2 regions of the Enterobacter cloacae complex sp. IR5418 genome follow, and region 2 is predicted to be linked to the other one. Evidence: predicted binding sites of a transcription regulator. Region 2 holds the regulator's gene; the other holds the start of a gene.
The links. Region 2 encodes Fur, which represses iron uptake genes when iron is present. Its sites were predicted from a motif close to ATAATAATGAGAACNACTATCAA; they were not measured.

Region 1 (7,821 bases), on a different contig from region 2:
ATTTAACAGCAGCTTATCTGTTCATTTCATCACATAAATCATTATTAATCTTGTCTGTTACACTGTGCGCTACGTATTGTGCGCAAAGACAGTTAACCGGCATTGAAGGCTGCACCATGAAAACGCCCCTGATCACCCGTGAAGGGTACGAGAAACTCAAAAAAGAGATGGACTACCTGTGGCGCGAGGAGCGTCCGGAAGTGACCAAAAAAGTCACCTGGGCAGCAAGCCTGGGCGACCGCAGCGAGAATGCGGACTACCAGTACAATAAAAAGCGGCTGCGCGAGATCGATCGCCGGGTACGTTACCTGACCAAGTGCCTCGAGAATCTCAAAATTGTCGATTACTCCCCGCAGCAGGAAGGTAAAGTCTTCTTCGGCGCCTGGGTGGAGATCGAAAACGACGACGGCCAAACCCTGCGTTTTCGCATCGTCGGCTACGATGAAATTTTCGGTCGTAAGGATTACATTTCTATCGACTCACCCATGGCCCGCGCCCTGCTGAAAAAAGAGGTGGGTGACCTGGCCGTCGTTCAGACGCCTGCCGGTGAAGCAAGCTGGTACGTCAACGAAATCGAGTATGTTAAATAGTCCGAGAGCGCCCTCCCCGGCTGGCATTTTTTGGTGTCAGCCCGTATAACTATCCCCCTGATTTTCGATCCACAAGATGAACTGACCATGATGAAAGAGTCGCTCTGCCGCATTATTGCGGGTGAACTTCAGGCCAGAGCCGAACAGGTAGAAGCTGCCGTTCGCCTGCTTGATGAAGGGAACACCGTGCCGTTTATTGCACGTTATCGTAAGGAAGTCACCGGCGGTCTGGATGACACGCAGCTGCGTAACCTGGAGACCCGACTGGGCTATCTGCGCGAGCTGGAAGACCGACGTCAGGCGATCCTCAAATCTATCGGCGAGCAGGGCAAGCTGACCAGCGAGCTGGAAAGCGCCATTAACGGTACCCTGAGTAAAACCGAACTCGAAGACCTCTATCTGCCGTACAAACCGAAGCGCCGAACGCGCGGGCAGATTGCTATCGAAGCCGGCCTTGAGCCGCTGGCTGACCTGCTGTGGAACGAGCCGTCTCACGACCCGGAAGCCGAAGCCGCCAGGTTTATCGACGCCGACAAAGGCGTAGCGGACACCAAAGCCGCGCTGGACGGCGCGCGCTACATTCTGATGGAGCGCTTCGCTGAAGACGCGGCGCTGCTGGCCAAAGTGCGTGATTACCTGTGGAAGAATGCGCATATCGTCTCCACCGTGGTGTCCGGCAAAGAGGACGAAGGCGCGAAATTCCGCGACTACTTCGATCACCACGAACCCATTTCTACCGCACCGTCTCACCGCGCGCTGGCGATGTTCCGTGGCCGTAACGAAGGCGTGCTGCAACTCTCCCTGAATGCCGATCCGCAGTTTGATGAGCCGCCAAAAGAGAGCCACTGCGAGCAGATCATTATCGATCACCTCGGTCTGCGCCTGAACAACGCCCCGGCGGACAGCTGGCGCAAAGGCGTGGTGAGCTGGACCTGGCGCATTAAGGTGCTGATGCACCTCGAAACCGAACTGATGGGCACCGTGCGCGAGCGCGCCGAAGACGAAGCGATCAACGTCTTCGCCCGTAACCTGCACGACCTGCTGATGGCTGCGCCAGCTGGCCTGCGCGCCACCATGGGTCTCGATCCGGGTCTGCGTACCGGCGTGAAGGTGGCCGTGGTTGACGGCACCGGCAAGCTGGTTGCCACCGACACCATTTACCCACACACCGGTCAGGCAGCGAAAGCGGCTGTCGTCGTCGCCGCGCTGTGCGAGAAGTACAACGTTGAGCTGGTTGCCATCGGTAACGGTACGGCATCCCGCGAAACCGAGCGTTTCTACCTGGACGTGCAGAAGCAGTTCCCGAAAGTGACGGCGCAGAAGGTGATCGTCAGCGAAGCGGGGGCATCGGTCTACTCCGCCTCAGAACTGGCGGCACAGGAGTTCCCGGATCTGGACGTTTCCCTGCGCGGTGCGGTCTCTATTGCCCGTCGTTTACAGGATCCGCTGGCGGAGCTGGTGAAGATCGACCCGAAATCCATCGGCGTGGGCCAGTATCAGCACGACGTGAGCCAGACGCAGCTGGCGCGCAAGCTGGATGCAGTAGTGGAAGACTGCGTTAACGCCGTCGGCGTGGACCTGAACACCGCTTCCGTTCCCCTGCTTACCCGCGTGGCGGGCCTGACCCGGATGATGGCGCAGAATATCGTTGCCTGGCGTGATGAGAACGGTCAGTTCCAGAACCGCCAGCAGTTGCTGAAGGTAAGCCGTCTGGGGCCGAAAGCGTTTGAGCAGTGCGCGGGCTTCCTGCGCATCAACCACGGCGATAACCCGCTGGATGCCTCTACCGTTCACCCGGAAGCGTACCCGGTGGTTGAGCGTATTCTGGCCGCTACCCGGCAGGCGCTGAAAGATCTGATGGGCGACAGCAGCGCGCTGCGTAACCTGAAAGCGGTGGATTTCACCGACGAACAGTTCGGCGTGCCGACGGTCACTGACATCATCAAAGAGCTGGAAAAACCGGGCCGCGATCCGCGTCCTGAGTTTAAAACCGCAACCTTTGCTGACGGCGTGGAAACCATGAACGACCTGTTACCGGGCATGGTGCTGGAAGGGGCGGTAACCAACGTCACCAACTTTGGCGCGTTTGTGGATATCGGCGTGCATCAGGATGGTCTGGTGCATATCTCTTCCCTCGCCGACAAGTTCGTTGAAGATCCGCACACCGTGGTCAAAGCGGGCGACATCGTGAAGGTGAAAGTGCTGGAAGTGGATCTCCAGCGCAAGCGTATCGCCCTGACCATGCGTCTGGACGAGCAGCCGGGCGACACTAACGCGCGCCGTGGCGGTAATGGCGGTGGCCGTGAACAGCAGCGTCCGGCAGCGAAAGCCGCGAAGCCACGCGGACGTGACGCACAGCCTGCGGGCAACAGCGCAATGATGGATGCGCTGGCAGCGGCGATGGGTAAGAAACGCTAATGCTGTAAATGCCCCTCACCCTAACCCTCTCCCCAAATGGGAGAGGGAACTTGAATACCCTCGCCCCTTTGGGGAGAGGGCCGGGGTGAGGGGAAAAATTATATCGTAAAATATGAAACCGATTGCATATCCATATTTAAACCGCTATTTATCACCTCATTAACAAATGCCCTTCTTTTTATTTTCACCTCAATTTCGCAAATATTGAGCAAGGTCAAGCAGACCGCAAATTAATACGATTAACAACATCCCGTCACATTTTTATTATTGCTGATAAAAACTATTCTCATTATCATCGCAGTGTAGATTATTTAACCTCTCGTGGAATCAGGCGCTATGCAATTCACTCCAGACAGTGCGTGGAAAATTATCGGTTTTACCCGTGAGATAAGCCCGGCCTACCGGCAGAAGCTGCTGTCACTGGGCATGCTACCCGGCTCATCATTCCAGGTGGTGCGCGTTGCGCCGTTGGGCGATCCGGTTCATATCGAAACCCGACGCGTTAATCTGGTTCTGCGTAAAAAAGACCTCGCATTAATTGAAGTTGAATCTTTATCCCGTTAACAAGCCAGCGGTTTCAGTGAGTCTACTACAATGAAAAAATTAACTATTGGCTTAATTGGCAATCCAAATTCCGGCAAGACAACCTTATTTAATCAGTTAACCGGCGCCCGCCAGCGTGTGGGAAATTGGGCAGGCGTGACGGTTGAACGCAAAGAAGGCCAGTTCACCACGACAGATAATCAGGTCACGCTGGTTGATTTACCGGGGACCTATTCACTCACCACGATTTCCTCCCAGACCTCTCTCGATGAGCAGATTGCCTGCCACTATATTCTGAGCGGCGACGCGGATCTGCTCATCAACGTGGTGGATGCCTCCAATCTCGAACGCAATCTGTATCTCACGTTACAGCTGCTGGAGCTGGGTATTCCCTGCATCGTGGCGCTGAACATGCTCGACATCGCCGAGAAGCAAAAGCTGCGCATCGACGTCGATGCCCTCTCCGCCCGTCTGGGCTGCCCGGTGGTGCCGCTGGTTTCTACCCGCGCGCGCGGCATTGACGCCCTGAAGCTGGCGATTGACCGCCACACGGGCAATGCCGACGTCGAACTGGTCCACTACGCCCAGCCGCTGCTGCGCGAAGCCAGACAACTGGCGCAGGAGATGGATAACAGCATGCCCGCCAGACAACGCCTGTGGCTTGGTCTGCAAATGCTGGAAGGCGATATCTACAGCCGCGCCTACGCAGGCGATGCGGCGGATAAGCTGGACGTCGCACAGGCTCGCCTGAGCGACGAGCTGGATGACCCGGCCCTGCACATTGCAGATGCGCGCTATCAGGCCATCGCCGCTATCTGTGACGTGGTCAGCAATGCATTAACCGCTGAACCCAGCCGCTTCACCGCCGCCGTGGATAAGATTGTGCTCAACCGCTTCCTCGGTTTGCCGATCTTTTTACTGGTGATGTACGTGATGTTCCTGCTCGCCATTAACATCGGCGGCGCATTACAACCCATCTTTGATGGCGGCTCTGTCGCTATTTTCGTGCACGGCATTCAGTGGCTGGGCTACACCCTCCACTTCCCGGAATGGTTGACCATCTTCCTTGCGCAGGGGATCGGCGGCGGGATCAACACCGTCCTGCCGCTGGTACCGCAGATCGGCATGATGTACCTGTTCCTCTCCTTCCTCGAAGATTCCGGTTACATGGCGCGCGCCGCCTTCGTGATGGACCGCCTGATGCAGGCGCTGGGGCTGCCGGGCAAATCCTTCGTGCCGCTGATTGTTGGTTTCGGCTGTAACGTGCCGTCAGTCATGGGCGCGCGTACGCTGGATGCCCCGCGCGAACGCCTGATGACCATCATGATGGCGCCGTTCATGTCCTGCGGCGCGCGACTGGCGATCTTCGCGGTCTTTGCCGCGGCGTTCTTTGGTCAGGAAGGGGCGCTGGCCGTCTTCTCCCTGTATGTGCTGGGTATCGTGATGGCTATTCTCACCGGCCTGATGCTGAAGCACACCATCATGCGTGGCGAAGCGTCGCCGTTCGTGATGGAACTGCCGGTTTATCACGTTCCGCATCTGAAAAGCCTGATTATTCAGACATGGCAGCGCCTGAAGGGCTTCGTTCTGCGCGCCGGTAAGGTGATTGTGGTGGTCAGCATTTTCCTGAGCGCCCTGAACAGTTTCACCCTGAGCGGCCAGGCCGCGGACAACATTAATGACTCTGCCCTTGCCTCCGTCAGCCGCGTCATTACGCCGGTCTTCAAACCGATTGGCGTGCAGGAAGACAACTGGCAGGCAACCGTGGGCCTGTTTACCGGCGCAATGGCAAAAGAGGTGGTTGTCGGCACCCTGAACACGCTTTACACCGCGGAAAACATTCAGGAAGAGGAGTTTAATCCGGCTGCGTTCCACCTCGGGGATGAACTGCTCGGCGCGATGGAAGAGACCTGGCAGAGCCTGAAAGACACCTTCAGTCTGAGCGTACTGGCGAACCCGATTGAAGCCAGCAAAGGCGACGGCGAAATGGCGACCGGGGCAATGGGCGTGATGGGCCAGAAATTTGGCAGCGCGTCAGCGGCCTACAGCTACCTGATCTTCGTCCTGCTCTATATTCCGTGCATCTCGGTCATGGGCGCCATTGCCCGTGAGTCCAGCCGCGGCTGGATGGGCTTCTCCATTCTGTGGGGGCTGAACATTGCCTACTCGCTGGCGACCGTGTTTTATCAGGCCGTCAATTACAGTCAACATCCGCGCTACAGCCTGGTCTGTATTCTGGCGGTGATCCTGTTTAACGTGATGGTGATTGGCCTGCTGCGCCGGGCGCGTAGCCGCGTTAACGTTAACCTGCTGGCAACGCGCAAAACCCCGACAACCTGCTGTAGCAGCCCTGCGGGCGACTGTCACTAAGGGGAAAAGAACATGGCATCGTTGATTCAGGTTCGTGATTTACTGGCGTTGCAGGGGCGAATGGAGGCGAAGCAGCTCAGCCTCAGCCTGCATACGCCGCAGCCGATGATCGATGCCATGCTGGAAAGGCTGGAGGCCATGGGGAAAGCCGTGCGCATTCAGGAAGAGCCGGACGGTTGTCTGTCCGGCAGTTGTAAGCGTTGCCCGGAAGGGAAAGCCTGTCTCAGGGAGTGGTGGACGCTTCGCTAATAAAACCGGACAGCGCCGAACAAAACTCAGCAGGATGAGAGATGAATGGCGCATGGGCCGCTTTGGCCACCACCATTGATTTACTCTCCGGCCACAGCGCATCCAGCAGCGGAACCACCTTGCGCGGGACCAGTCCATCCAGATAGCCATAAATACGCAGATGCGGCACCGTCAGCGATGCCAGCGGCTCGCGCAGATCGACCGTTTTCAGGATCTCCAGCCCTCCGTTCAGCACCTCAACTTCCGGCATCGGCAGAGAAAGCACCGTCTGCTTCAGCGTCCGCGCGTCCTGACGGGCGGTTTCTGTTCCCATCGTCTGTAATGCCAGGAAACGCTCCACCGTCCGCTGGAAGTCTTCACTCAGCTGGTGCTGGAACCCGGCGAGCACCTCGGGTTTGATGCCCGGCCACGCCTCGCGGGCGCTGAAACAGGGTGATGAGGCAACGGTGATCAACGCCTGTACCCGCTCAGGATGACGCAGCGCAATCTGGCTTGCCACCAGCCCGCCCAGGCTCCAGCCGAGCCAGACGGCTTTTTGCGGCGCCGCTTCCAGAACCTGCTCCGCCATGTCGTCGAGCGTCATCGCGCCATAGCCGTGGCTACGGCCATACCCCGGTAGATCCACCAGGTGTAGCGTGAATTGCGAGGCCAGTTCCTCACTTATGCAACGCCATACTTCCGCGTTCAGTCCCCATCCGTGCAGCAGCACAAGATGACAATTTCCCGTCCCAACGGTCTGCCACCACAGCGTCTTCATCAGTTAACGTTCTCTTTTTTCACATGGAGGTTGCGTATGCTAACAGTGCCCGGCTTGTGCTGGCTATGCCGAATGCCACTTACGCTGAGCGCGTGGGGCATCTGTTCCGTTTGCACGCGAGCGCTGGGTGACCTGAAGGGCTGTCCGCAATGCGGCTTGCCTGCCGTAAGCCAGACGCTGCCCTGTGGCCGATGCCTTAAAAAAGCGCCGCCGTGGAGCGCGCTGGTGGCGGTGGATGACTACGTTTTGCCGCTGAGCCGTCTGATTCATCAGTTTAAGTTTTCCAGCCAGACTACACTGGCGCAGCCCCTGGCACGTCTGTTATTACTGGCGGTATTGCAGGCGAGAAGAACGCGCGGACTGCCGCAGGTCGACACGCTCGTGAACGTGCCACTGTTTCAGCGTCGCCACTGGCGACGCGGATACAATCAAAGCGACCTGCTCTGCCGTCCGCTCGCCCACTGGCTGGGTTGCCGGTATCCAGCCTCTGCGCTGAAACGCATTCATGCCACTGCCGTTCAGCACCGCCTTAACGCCCGGTCGCGCAAAAGGAACCTGAAAAACGCCTTTCGCCTTGAATTGCCGGTCAACGGCCTCCATATCGCGATTGTGGATGATGTCGTCACCACGGGCAGTACCGTGGCTGAACTTTCCCGACTGCTTTTGCAAAGCGGCGCCGCGTCTGTTCAGGTATGGTGTCTGTGCCGTACCTTGTAGCCCTTCTCCAATGGGCGTATGATTATACCCAGGTAATTTAGTCAACTATTAGGCCAAAGCTATGATCCGTATTTCCGATTCTGCACAAGCGCACTTTGCCAAACTGCTGGCAAATCAGGAAGAAGGGACGCAGATCCGCGTGTTTGTGATCAATCCAGGCACTCCGAATGCAGAATG
Region 2 (7,821 bases):
GCGGGTTCTTACCCGTAACTGCGGTAATTTCCGCCGCCAGCAGGCACATGATGATGCCGTCTTTGTCGGTTGACCATGGGGTACCGTCGAAGCGCAGGAACGATGCCCCCGCGCTCTCTTCACCGCCGAAGCCGAAGCTGCCGTCGTGCAGACCGTCAACAAACCATTTGAAGCCCACCGGCACTTCCACCAGCTTGCGACCCAGCGCATCGACCACGCGGTCAATCATGGCGGAAGAAACCAGCGTTTTACCTACAGCCACCTCTTTGCCCCACTGCGGACGGTGCTGGAACAGGTAGTTGATCGCCACTGCCAGGTAGTGGTTCGGGTTCATCAGCCCTGCCGGGGTGACGATGCCGTGGCGGTCGTAGTCCGGGTCGTTGGCAAACGCCAGGTCGAACTTGTCGCGCAGCGCCAGCAGGCCAGCCATTGCGCATTCGGAGGAGCAGTCCATACGGATTGCGCCGTCTTTATCCAGGTGCATAAAGCGGAACGTCTGATCAACGTGATCGTTCACGATGGTCAGATCGAGCTTGTAGTGCTCAGCAATGCGTTTCCAGTATTCGATACCGGAGCCACCCAGTGGATCCACGCCCAGTTTCAGGCCAGCTTTCTGGATCGCGGCCATATCAACGATATCCGCCAGCCCTTCCACAAACGGCTGCACCAGGTCCTGCTCTTTCACATGACCGGAGGCCATGGCTTCATCCAGCGAGATGCGCTTCACGCCGTTCAGACCGTTAGCCAGCAACGCGTTGGCACGATCTTCCACCACTTTCGTGACGTTGGTATCTGCCGGACCACCGTTAGGTGGGTTGTACTTGATGCCGCCATCTTCCGGTGGATTGTGGGACGGGGTGATGACAATACCGTCAGCCTGCGCGCCACCTTTTTTGTTGTGTACCAGAATAGCGTTAGACACCGCAGGCGTTGGCGTGAAACCGTTGTTCTCCTGAACAATCACGTCTACGCCGTTCGCCGCCAGCACTTCCAGTACGGAGATAAAAGCAGGTTCAGACAGGGCGTGGGTATCTTTCCCTACATAGCACGGACCGGTGACGCCATTTTTGGCGCGCTCTTCCGCGATGGCCTGAGCAATGGCCAGAATGTGCGGTTCGTTAAAGCTATGGCGCGCCGCGCTGCCGCGGTGGCCAGATGTACCAAACTTCACTGCGTGTTCTGCGTTGCCCACGACCGGTTTCAGCACGTAGTACTGCGCGGTCAGTTGAGCGACGTTAATCAAATCGCGTTGTTGTGCAGGTTGTCCTGCACGGCTGTGATTTGCCATTGCCTGGTCCTTCTGATGCAAGGGTTAAATTGTACCGCAAACCTTTTCGATCAATTCCGCCGGGAACTGCATGGATTGCATGATATGTTCGATCATGCTGCACTTGCGGCCCGTATTGGTGTTGGTGATCACCCAGTATGGCGTACCGGGAACATGTTTGGGTTTGGTTTGGTTGCCATTTTGCAACAGGGTCTGCTCGTCGCCTGCAAAGTAAACGCGCGTGCGACCGTGCAGCGACTCTGTCGCTTCAGCAAATGCTTTGTGATCCAGAGAGTAAAGTGTAGACAGCACCAGCATAAAGCGGTTAACCGCCTTTTTCTGCTCTGCATATTCATCGGACAGCAGCAGCTCGCGCATCGCGCGCACTTTGTCTTTTGCCGGCATGACGGCAGGTTTTACTTGTGCAACAACGCTCGGCTGAGACACGACATCTTTAGTGACAGGAGTGGGCTGTGAGGCGGCGGAAATTTTAAGCATGCGCCGTAAAATGTCAGACGCGCTCTCCCCAATATGCCGCGTCTGGCTGGCAATATACTGATAGAGTTCGTCATCAACTTCGATTGTTTTCATCTTAATCCAGTGCGATATCTTATCTGAATACAAGTCGTTGAGATTATAAGGTCAAATCCCAACAGCGGATAGCGTCAAACCAGGTTGGCGGCAAAAGTCGGATTAAACTGGATCCTTGCCCCCGGGCGGCAGAATGGTCAACATGATACCCTAACCTGACAAACCTAAAAAAAGAACTTTGCCATGAAATTGAATACCCGAGCGCAAACTGCACAATCGCCGAACAATAATTCTCCCATCGTACTGGTTCACGGCCTGTTTGGTAGCCTGGATAACCTGGGCGTGCTGGCGCGCGATTTAGTGACCGATCACGAGATCCTCCAGGTTGATATGCGCAATCACGGACTTTCCGGGCGCTCGGAGGAGATGACCTACGCCGCCATGGCGCAGGATCTGCGTGACACCCTCGATGCGAACGATATCCAGAAAGCGACGTTCATCGGGCATTCAATGGGCGGCAAAGCGGTGATGGCGCTCACTGCGCTGGCCCCTGAGCGGATCTCCGGGCTGGTGGTCATTGACGTGGCCCCCGTCAATTACGACGTTCGTCGTCACGATGAGATTTTCGCTGCAATCAACGCCGTGACGGCGTCAGGCGTCTCCACACGCCAGCAAGCGGCTACCGTTATGCGCGAACATCTCGATGAAGAAGGCGTGGTGCAGTTCCTGCTGAAATCGTTTGTTGACGGACAATGGCGCTTTAACGTCCCGGTGCTCTGGGATCAGTATTCGCATATTGTGGGTTGGGAAACCGTGCCCGCCTGGCCACACCCTACCCTCTTTATTCGCGGCGGCAACTCCCCTTACGTTACTGACGCGTACCGAGACACGCTGCTGGCACAGTTCCCGCAGGCCCGTGCTCACGCCATTGCCGGTGCCGGGCACTGGGTACACGCGGAAAAACCGGATGCCGTCCTGCGCGCCATTCGCCGCTATCTTACTGATACTGCGAATTGATTAAAAAGCCAGCGACCGGAAGCCGACGGGCTTCCAGTCGTTGGCGTGTGGATTTGGGTAATGTATGATGGCGCGCTTATCGCCCGGGCATTAGCAGGGCGGCGTGTTTCCCCCGAAGTCTCAGAATCATGGCCAAAGAACAAACGGACCGTACGACACTAGATCTGTTCGCGAATGAGCGTCGACCGGGACGACCGAAAACGAATCCGCTTTCGCGCGATGAACAGCTGCGTATCAATAAACGCAACCAGCTTAAACGCGATAAAAATCGTGGACTTAAGCGTGTCGAACTGAAGCTGAATGCCGATGCCGTCGATGCGCTTAACGAGTTAGCTGACGCGCGCAACATCAGCCGCAGCGAACTGATCGAAGAGATGCTGATCGCCCAGCTTGAGACGTTACGCGGCAAGGCGTGAGTCAGAAAATCCCCAATATTACCTTTTTCATGTAGCACAGAGTGCAGTCCTGCGTGATAGCTGTTTCCGCAGGGTTGCCTGTTCTGCTATTATTGCCCTTATCCGTGGACAATTTGCGCCACCATACCATTAAGTTTCAAGAGGTTATTTTACTCATGGCAATCATCGGCATTTTCTTTGGCAGTGATACCGGCAATACTGAAAATATCGCAAAAAACATTCAAAAACAGCTCGGTAAAGACGTTGCTGATGTGCATGACATCGCCAAGAGCAGCAAAGAAGATCTCGAGGGCTATGACATCCTGCTGCTGGGCATCCCGACCTGGTACTACGGTGAAGCACAGTGTGACTGGGACGATTTCTTCCCAACGCTGGAAGAAGTAGACTTCAACGGCAAGCTGGTTGCCCTGTTCGGTTGTGGCGATCAGGAAGACTATGCAGAGTATTTCTGTGATGCGCTGGGCACCATTCGCGACATCATTGAGCCACGCGGTGCGGCGATCGTCGGTCACTGGCCAACAGCCGGTTACCACTTCGAAGCGTCCAAAGGGCTGGCCGATGACGATCACTTCGTTGGCCTGGCCATTGATGAAGACCGTCAGCCAGAGCTGACCGCTGAGCGTGTTGAAAAATGGGTTAAGCAGGTTCGTGAAGAGCTGAACCTGGACGATATCCTTAACGCCTGATTTCCCTGCGGCGCAACTCCGGTTGCGCCCGTTTCCAGGTAAAACCGATTAAATTAATTGCTACAAACTTTTAACTTTTTTGTCCAGACCTGTACAATATCCCCCTGGTAAAAAGTGGGTGCCATCGAACAAGTTTGTTGGTGATACCACGTTTTTATAAGCATACTTTGCTTGAGACTTGCAGTTTTCATTTAGCCATGGCAGTTCTATAATGAGACGCATTATCCCAAGTGCATTTTCTGTCACTTCTTCTTTTGAAGTGAATCGTTTAGCAACAGGACAGATTCCGCATGACTGACAACAATACCGCATTAAAGAAAGCTGGCCTGAAAGTAACGCTTCCTCGGTTAAAAATCCTTGAAGTGCTTCAGGGGCCAGACAATCACCATGTCAGTGCGGAAGACCTTTATAAGCGTCTTATCGATATGGGTGAAGAGATTGGGCTGGCAACCGTCTATCGTGTGCTGAACCAGTTTGATGACGCGGGCATTGTTACTCGTCATAATTTCGAAGGCGGTAAATCCGTGTTCGAACTGACTCAGCAGCACCACCACGATCACCTGATCTGCCTCGACTGTGGCAAGGTCATTGAATTCAGCGATGATTCCATTGAATCACGCCAGCGTGAAATCGCCGCCCGTCATGGCATCCGCCTGACCAACCACAGCCTGTACCTGTACGGTCACTGCGCTGAAGGTGATTGCCGTGAAAATGAACATGCGCACGACGCAAAATAAGCGAGTGTACATACTCTGAGCCAGCCGTAAGGTTGGCTTTTTTTTTGCCTTTTTTGGGCAATAAAAAGCCCGGTAGCGCAGCGCCACCGGGCGTGAAAATAACTTATTTGTTGTTATTGCGTATCTCGTCCCAGATCTTATCGCAACGCTTCGCCACTTCCTGATCGTTACCGGTTTTACGCGCCTGAATACAGGCCTGGTAATCCATCACGCGAACGCTTTCCTGCGTCGCAAACTGCTCATGCGCTTTCTCTTTTTTCAGCACATTCAGCACGCTCTGGCAGGCTTCAATCTTCTCTGGCGATCCTTGTGCTGTATTGATGCAGGCGCTATACGCCTCCTTCAGACGGGAGTCTTCTTTCTGCGCCTGATCCTGCGCACACGCCACCAGCCCCGATGCCAGCAGCGCAACGATTACCCATTTTTTCATCATGTGCAGTCTCCATGCTGGCGGGACTTCACCCGCCAGCGTGTTCATCAGAAGATTGTGAATGGCGCAATGACCATGAATTTCACGTCACGCTCATCCTGGAAGATGTTGTTATATCCCCCGCCGTAGCTTGGCAGATCGGAGTGGTTGTCATACTGAGTGAAATGCAGCTTGAACATGGTTCCCTTGGCACGGCCATCCTGGAGGACATAGGCAGCATCCAGGCTATAGGCAGACTCTTTCAGGCGCTGGCTCTGATCGTAGATCGGCGCGCTGCTTGGTTTAGCATCCCAACCGTAAGCGTAGGACGCCCCAACGGACCATCCTGCAAGGTTCCAGTTTTTGAGGTCGTACATCGCGCCGAAGAACACCGCCTTTTCACCATTGGCGTTGAAATCAGAACGGTTATCCCACCAGATATCTAAACGTCCGTTTGATGAAGCGTAGGTTGGCGTCATGCGTTGCAGGAAGAAGCCCTGATTACCGTCAGCCTTAACCCATGTACCCTCAAGGCGCAGATCCACCTGGCCGATCTTATAGCCAAACGTTAAGGCTTGCAGCCAGGCAGTACCGTCATATAAGTCGTTGGCCAGCGCGACCTCATCATTAGTCCTTAAGTTATTTTGCGCATCGGCTTTGTCACGTGCGCCATAGAACTGATAGCTGGTAGAGAGTGGGCTGCCAGCGATATCGAATTTATACGATGCTTTAGCAAAGTACTGATCCATGTAGCCTTCAGCCTGACCAAACGCTGCTTCCAGGACAAAGTCATTTTTAAAGTCGTATTTCAAACCCAAAGAGTGGAGATAATCCACTTTGGTTTTACGATCGCCCTGGTAGAACTTGTCCATCTCAATGTGCCACGGTGCTTTGTACTCGTTGGTCCACATATAGGAGAAGCTCAACGCGCCCGCATCGCCGTAGTCAAAGTTAGCCCCGGCTTCCGCGCCCTGGTAGGTACCCGGCATAAAGCTCCAGTGCGGCGCTAACAGCGTTTGACCGGTTGGCTGAATATAGCCCCCACGTGCCCACACCGGGCCGTATTTGAATTTTGCAGCCGCTTTATACAGGCTGATACCGCTTTTATCACCGGACCAGTCTTCGTCATAGGCTTTATTGCTGGAGGAGAACGCAATTTCGTTCGGGTGGCCGCTGTCGCCGTTTTCAGCCATTTCGATTGCCGTGAATGCCGCAATATCCAGACCAAACATATCGGCGGCATAGCCTGACTGGAAATCCAGGTTGGCGTTCCAGGTGGAGTGAGAAAGGTTAGTTTTGTATTTATCTTCCGCAACGTCTTTACGGTCACGCTCACGCTGCCAGTAATAAACACCGCCCGTGAGGGTAGAATCTTCAATGAAACCTGCTGCTTTTGCCTCTGGTGCAACCACCAGGCCCGACATTGCTGTCACACCGGCGATAGCCAGCGCCAGCGCACTACGTTTGCCACTGAACGTACGCATAGATTATTCCTCTTTCACGAATTAAAACGCCTTAAACGGCGAAAAACAGAAAAGACCAAAAGGTCAGGGGTAGTCAGAAATACCCTCGAATTAACTACCGTCTTTAGGTTATTTTTCGCGACGCGAATTATCAATGCTTTTCCGTGGGCAAAAGTCAGGATTATGACGAAGTGCACATAATTCGTAGTACTTTGTAACATTTAGAGGAGAGCGAGGATTGGCGTGGAAATATCAGAAATTTCATCGGGTCGCGCAGGTATTTGCTGTTTATTTTTCATCCTCTTTATATTTCGTAAAAATACAAACTTTTTTTAGAAAAATAAGTAGCACTACATTGACCTGATATTTTAGCGGCTTATCTTTAAGCCCTGGCTTAATACCATGATCATTAAATAAAAAAAACGCCGCAATAAGCGGCGTTTGTTTCTCCTTGACCAGAGCAGCGTTATTATTCGCCGATTTTAGTCCATGTATCACGCAGACCGACGGTACGGTTAAATACCGGTTTTTCTGCCGTGCTGTAACGGCTGTCCAGGCAGAAGTAGCCTTCACGTTCGAACTGGAACGCTTTGCCCGCTTCAGCGGCTTTCAGAGACGGCTCGGCATAACCCTGCTTGATAATCAGCGACTCAGGGTTGATAACCGCCAGGAGGTCTTCCGCAGCACCTGGGTTAGGCACGCTGAACAGACGATCGTAAAGACGGATCTCAACCGGCAGCGCATGCTGTGCGCTCACCCAGTGGATTACACCTTTCACTTTACGACCATCAGCCGGATCTTTGCTCAGCGTCTCTGCGTCGTACGTACAGAAGATGGTCGTGATGTTACCTTCCGCATCTTTCTCTACGCGCTCGGCTTTGATCACATAGGCGTTACGCAGACGCACTTCTTTACCCAGCACCAGACGCTTGTACTGCTTGTTGGCTTCTTCGCGGAAGTCAGCACGGTCGATCCAGATTTCACCGCTGAACGGCACGTCGCGGGTGCCCATTTCCGGTTTGTTCGGATGGTTAGGCATGGAGACCAGTTCGCTTTCGCCCTGCGGGTAGTTTTCGATAACCAGCTTAACCGGATCGATCACGGCCATCGCGCGCGGCGCGTTTTCGTTCAGGTCTTCACGAATGCAGGATTCCAGAGACGCCATTTCGATGGTGTTGTCCTGCTTGGTGACGCCAATACGTTTGCAGAATTCACGAATGGACGCAGAAGTATAACCACGACGACGCAGGCCAGAGATGGTCGGCATACGCGGGTCGTCCCAGCCTTCGACGTGC

Region 1: the regulator Fur is predicted to act here: its motif matches at 3,282-3,304, upstream of feoA (ferrous iron transporter A).

What each region holds. Positions count from the first base shown of each region.
Region 1 covers NZ_JBMKHS010000006.1:127,406-135,226, reverse strand. Annotated here, with positions in the region: gene greB (transcription elongation factor GreB) at 117-590, shown strand; gene ACOTX7_RS07305 (Tex family protein) at 678-3,008, shown strand; gene feoA (ferrous iron transporter A) at 3,345-3,572, shown strand; gene feoB (Fe(2+) transporter permease subunit FeoB) at 3,603-5,921, shown strand; gene feoC ([Fe-S]-dependent transcriptional repressor FeoC) at 5,934-6,170, shown strand; gene bioH (pimeloyl-ACP methyl ester esterase BioH) at 6,145-6,927, opposite strand; gene gntX (DNA utilization protein GntX) at 6,964-7,644, shown strand; gene nfuA (Fe-S biogenesis protein NfuA) at 7,706-7,821, shown strand, end outside.
Region 2 covers NZ_JBMKHS010000002.1:324,661-332,481, reverse strand. Annotated here, with positions in the region: gene pgm (phosphoglucomutase (alpha-D-glucose-1,6-bisphosphate-dependent)) at 1-1,288, opposite strand, end outside; gene seqA (replication initiation negative regulator SeqA) at 1,313-1,858, opposite strand; gene ybfF (esterase) at 2,042-2,815, shown strand; gene ybfE (LexA regulated protein) at 2,944-3,231, shown strand; gene fldA (flavodoxin FldA) at 3,387-3,917, shown strand; gene fur (ferric iron uptake transcriptional regulator) at 4,208-4,654, shown strand; gene chiQ (ChiQ/YbfN family lipoprotein) at 4,758-5,084, opposite strand; gene chiP (chitoporin ChiP) at 5,132-6,547, opposite strand; gene glnS (glutamine--tRNA ligase) at 6,996-7,821, opposite strand, start outside.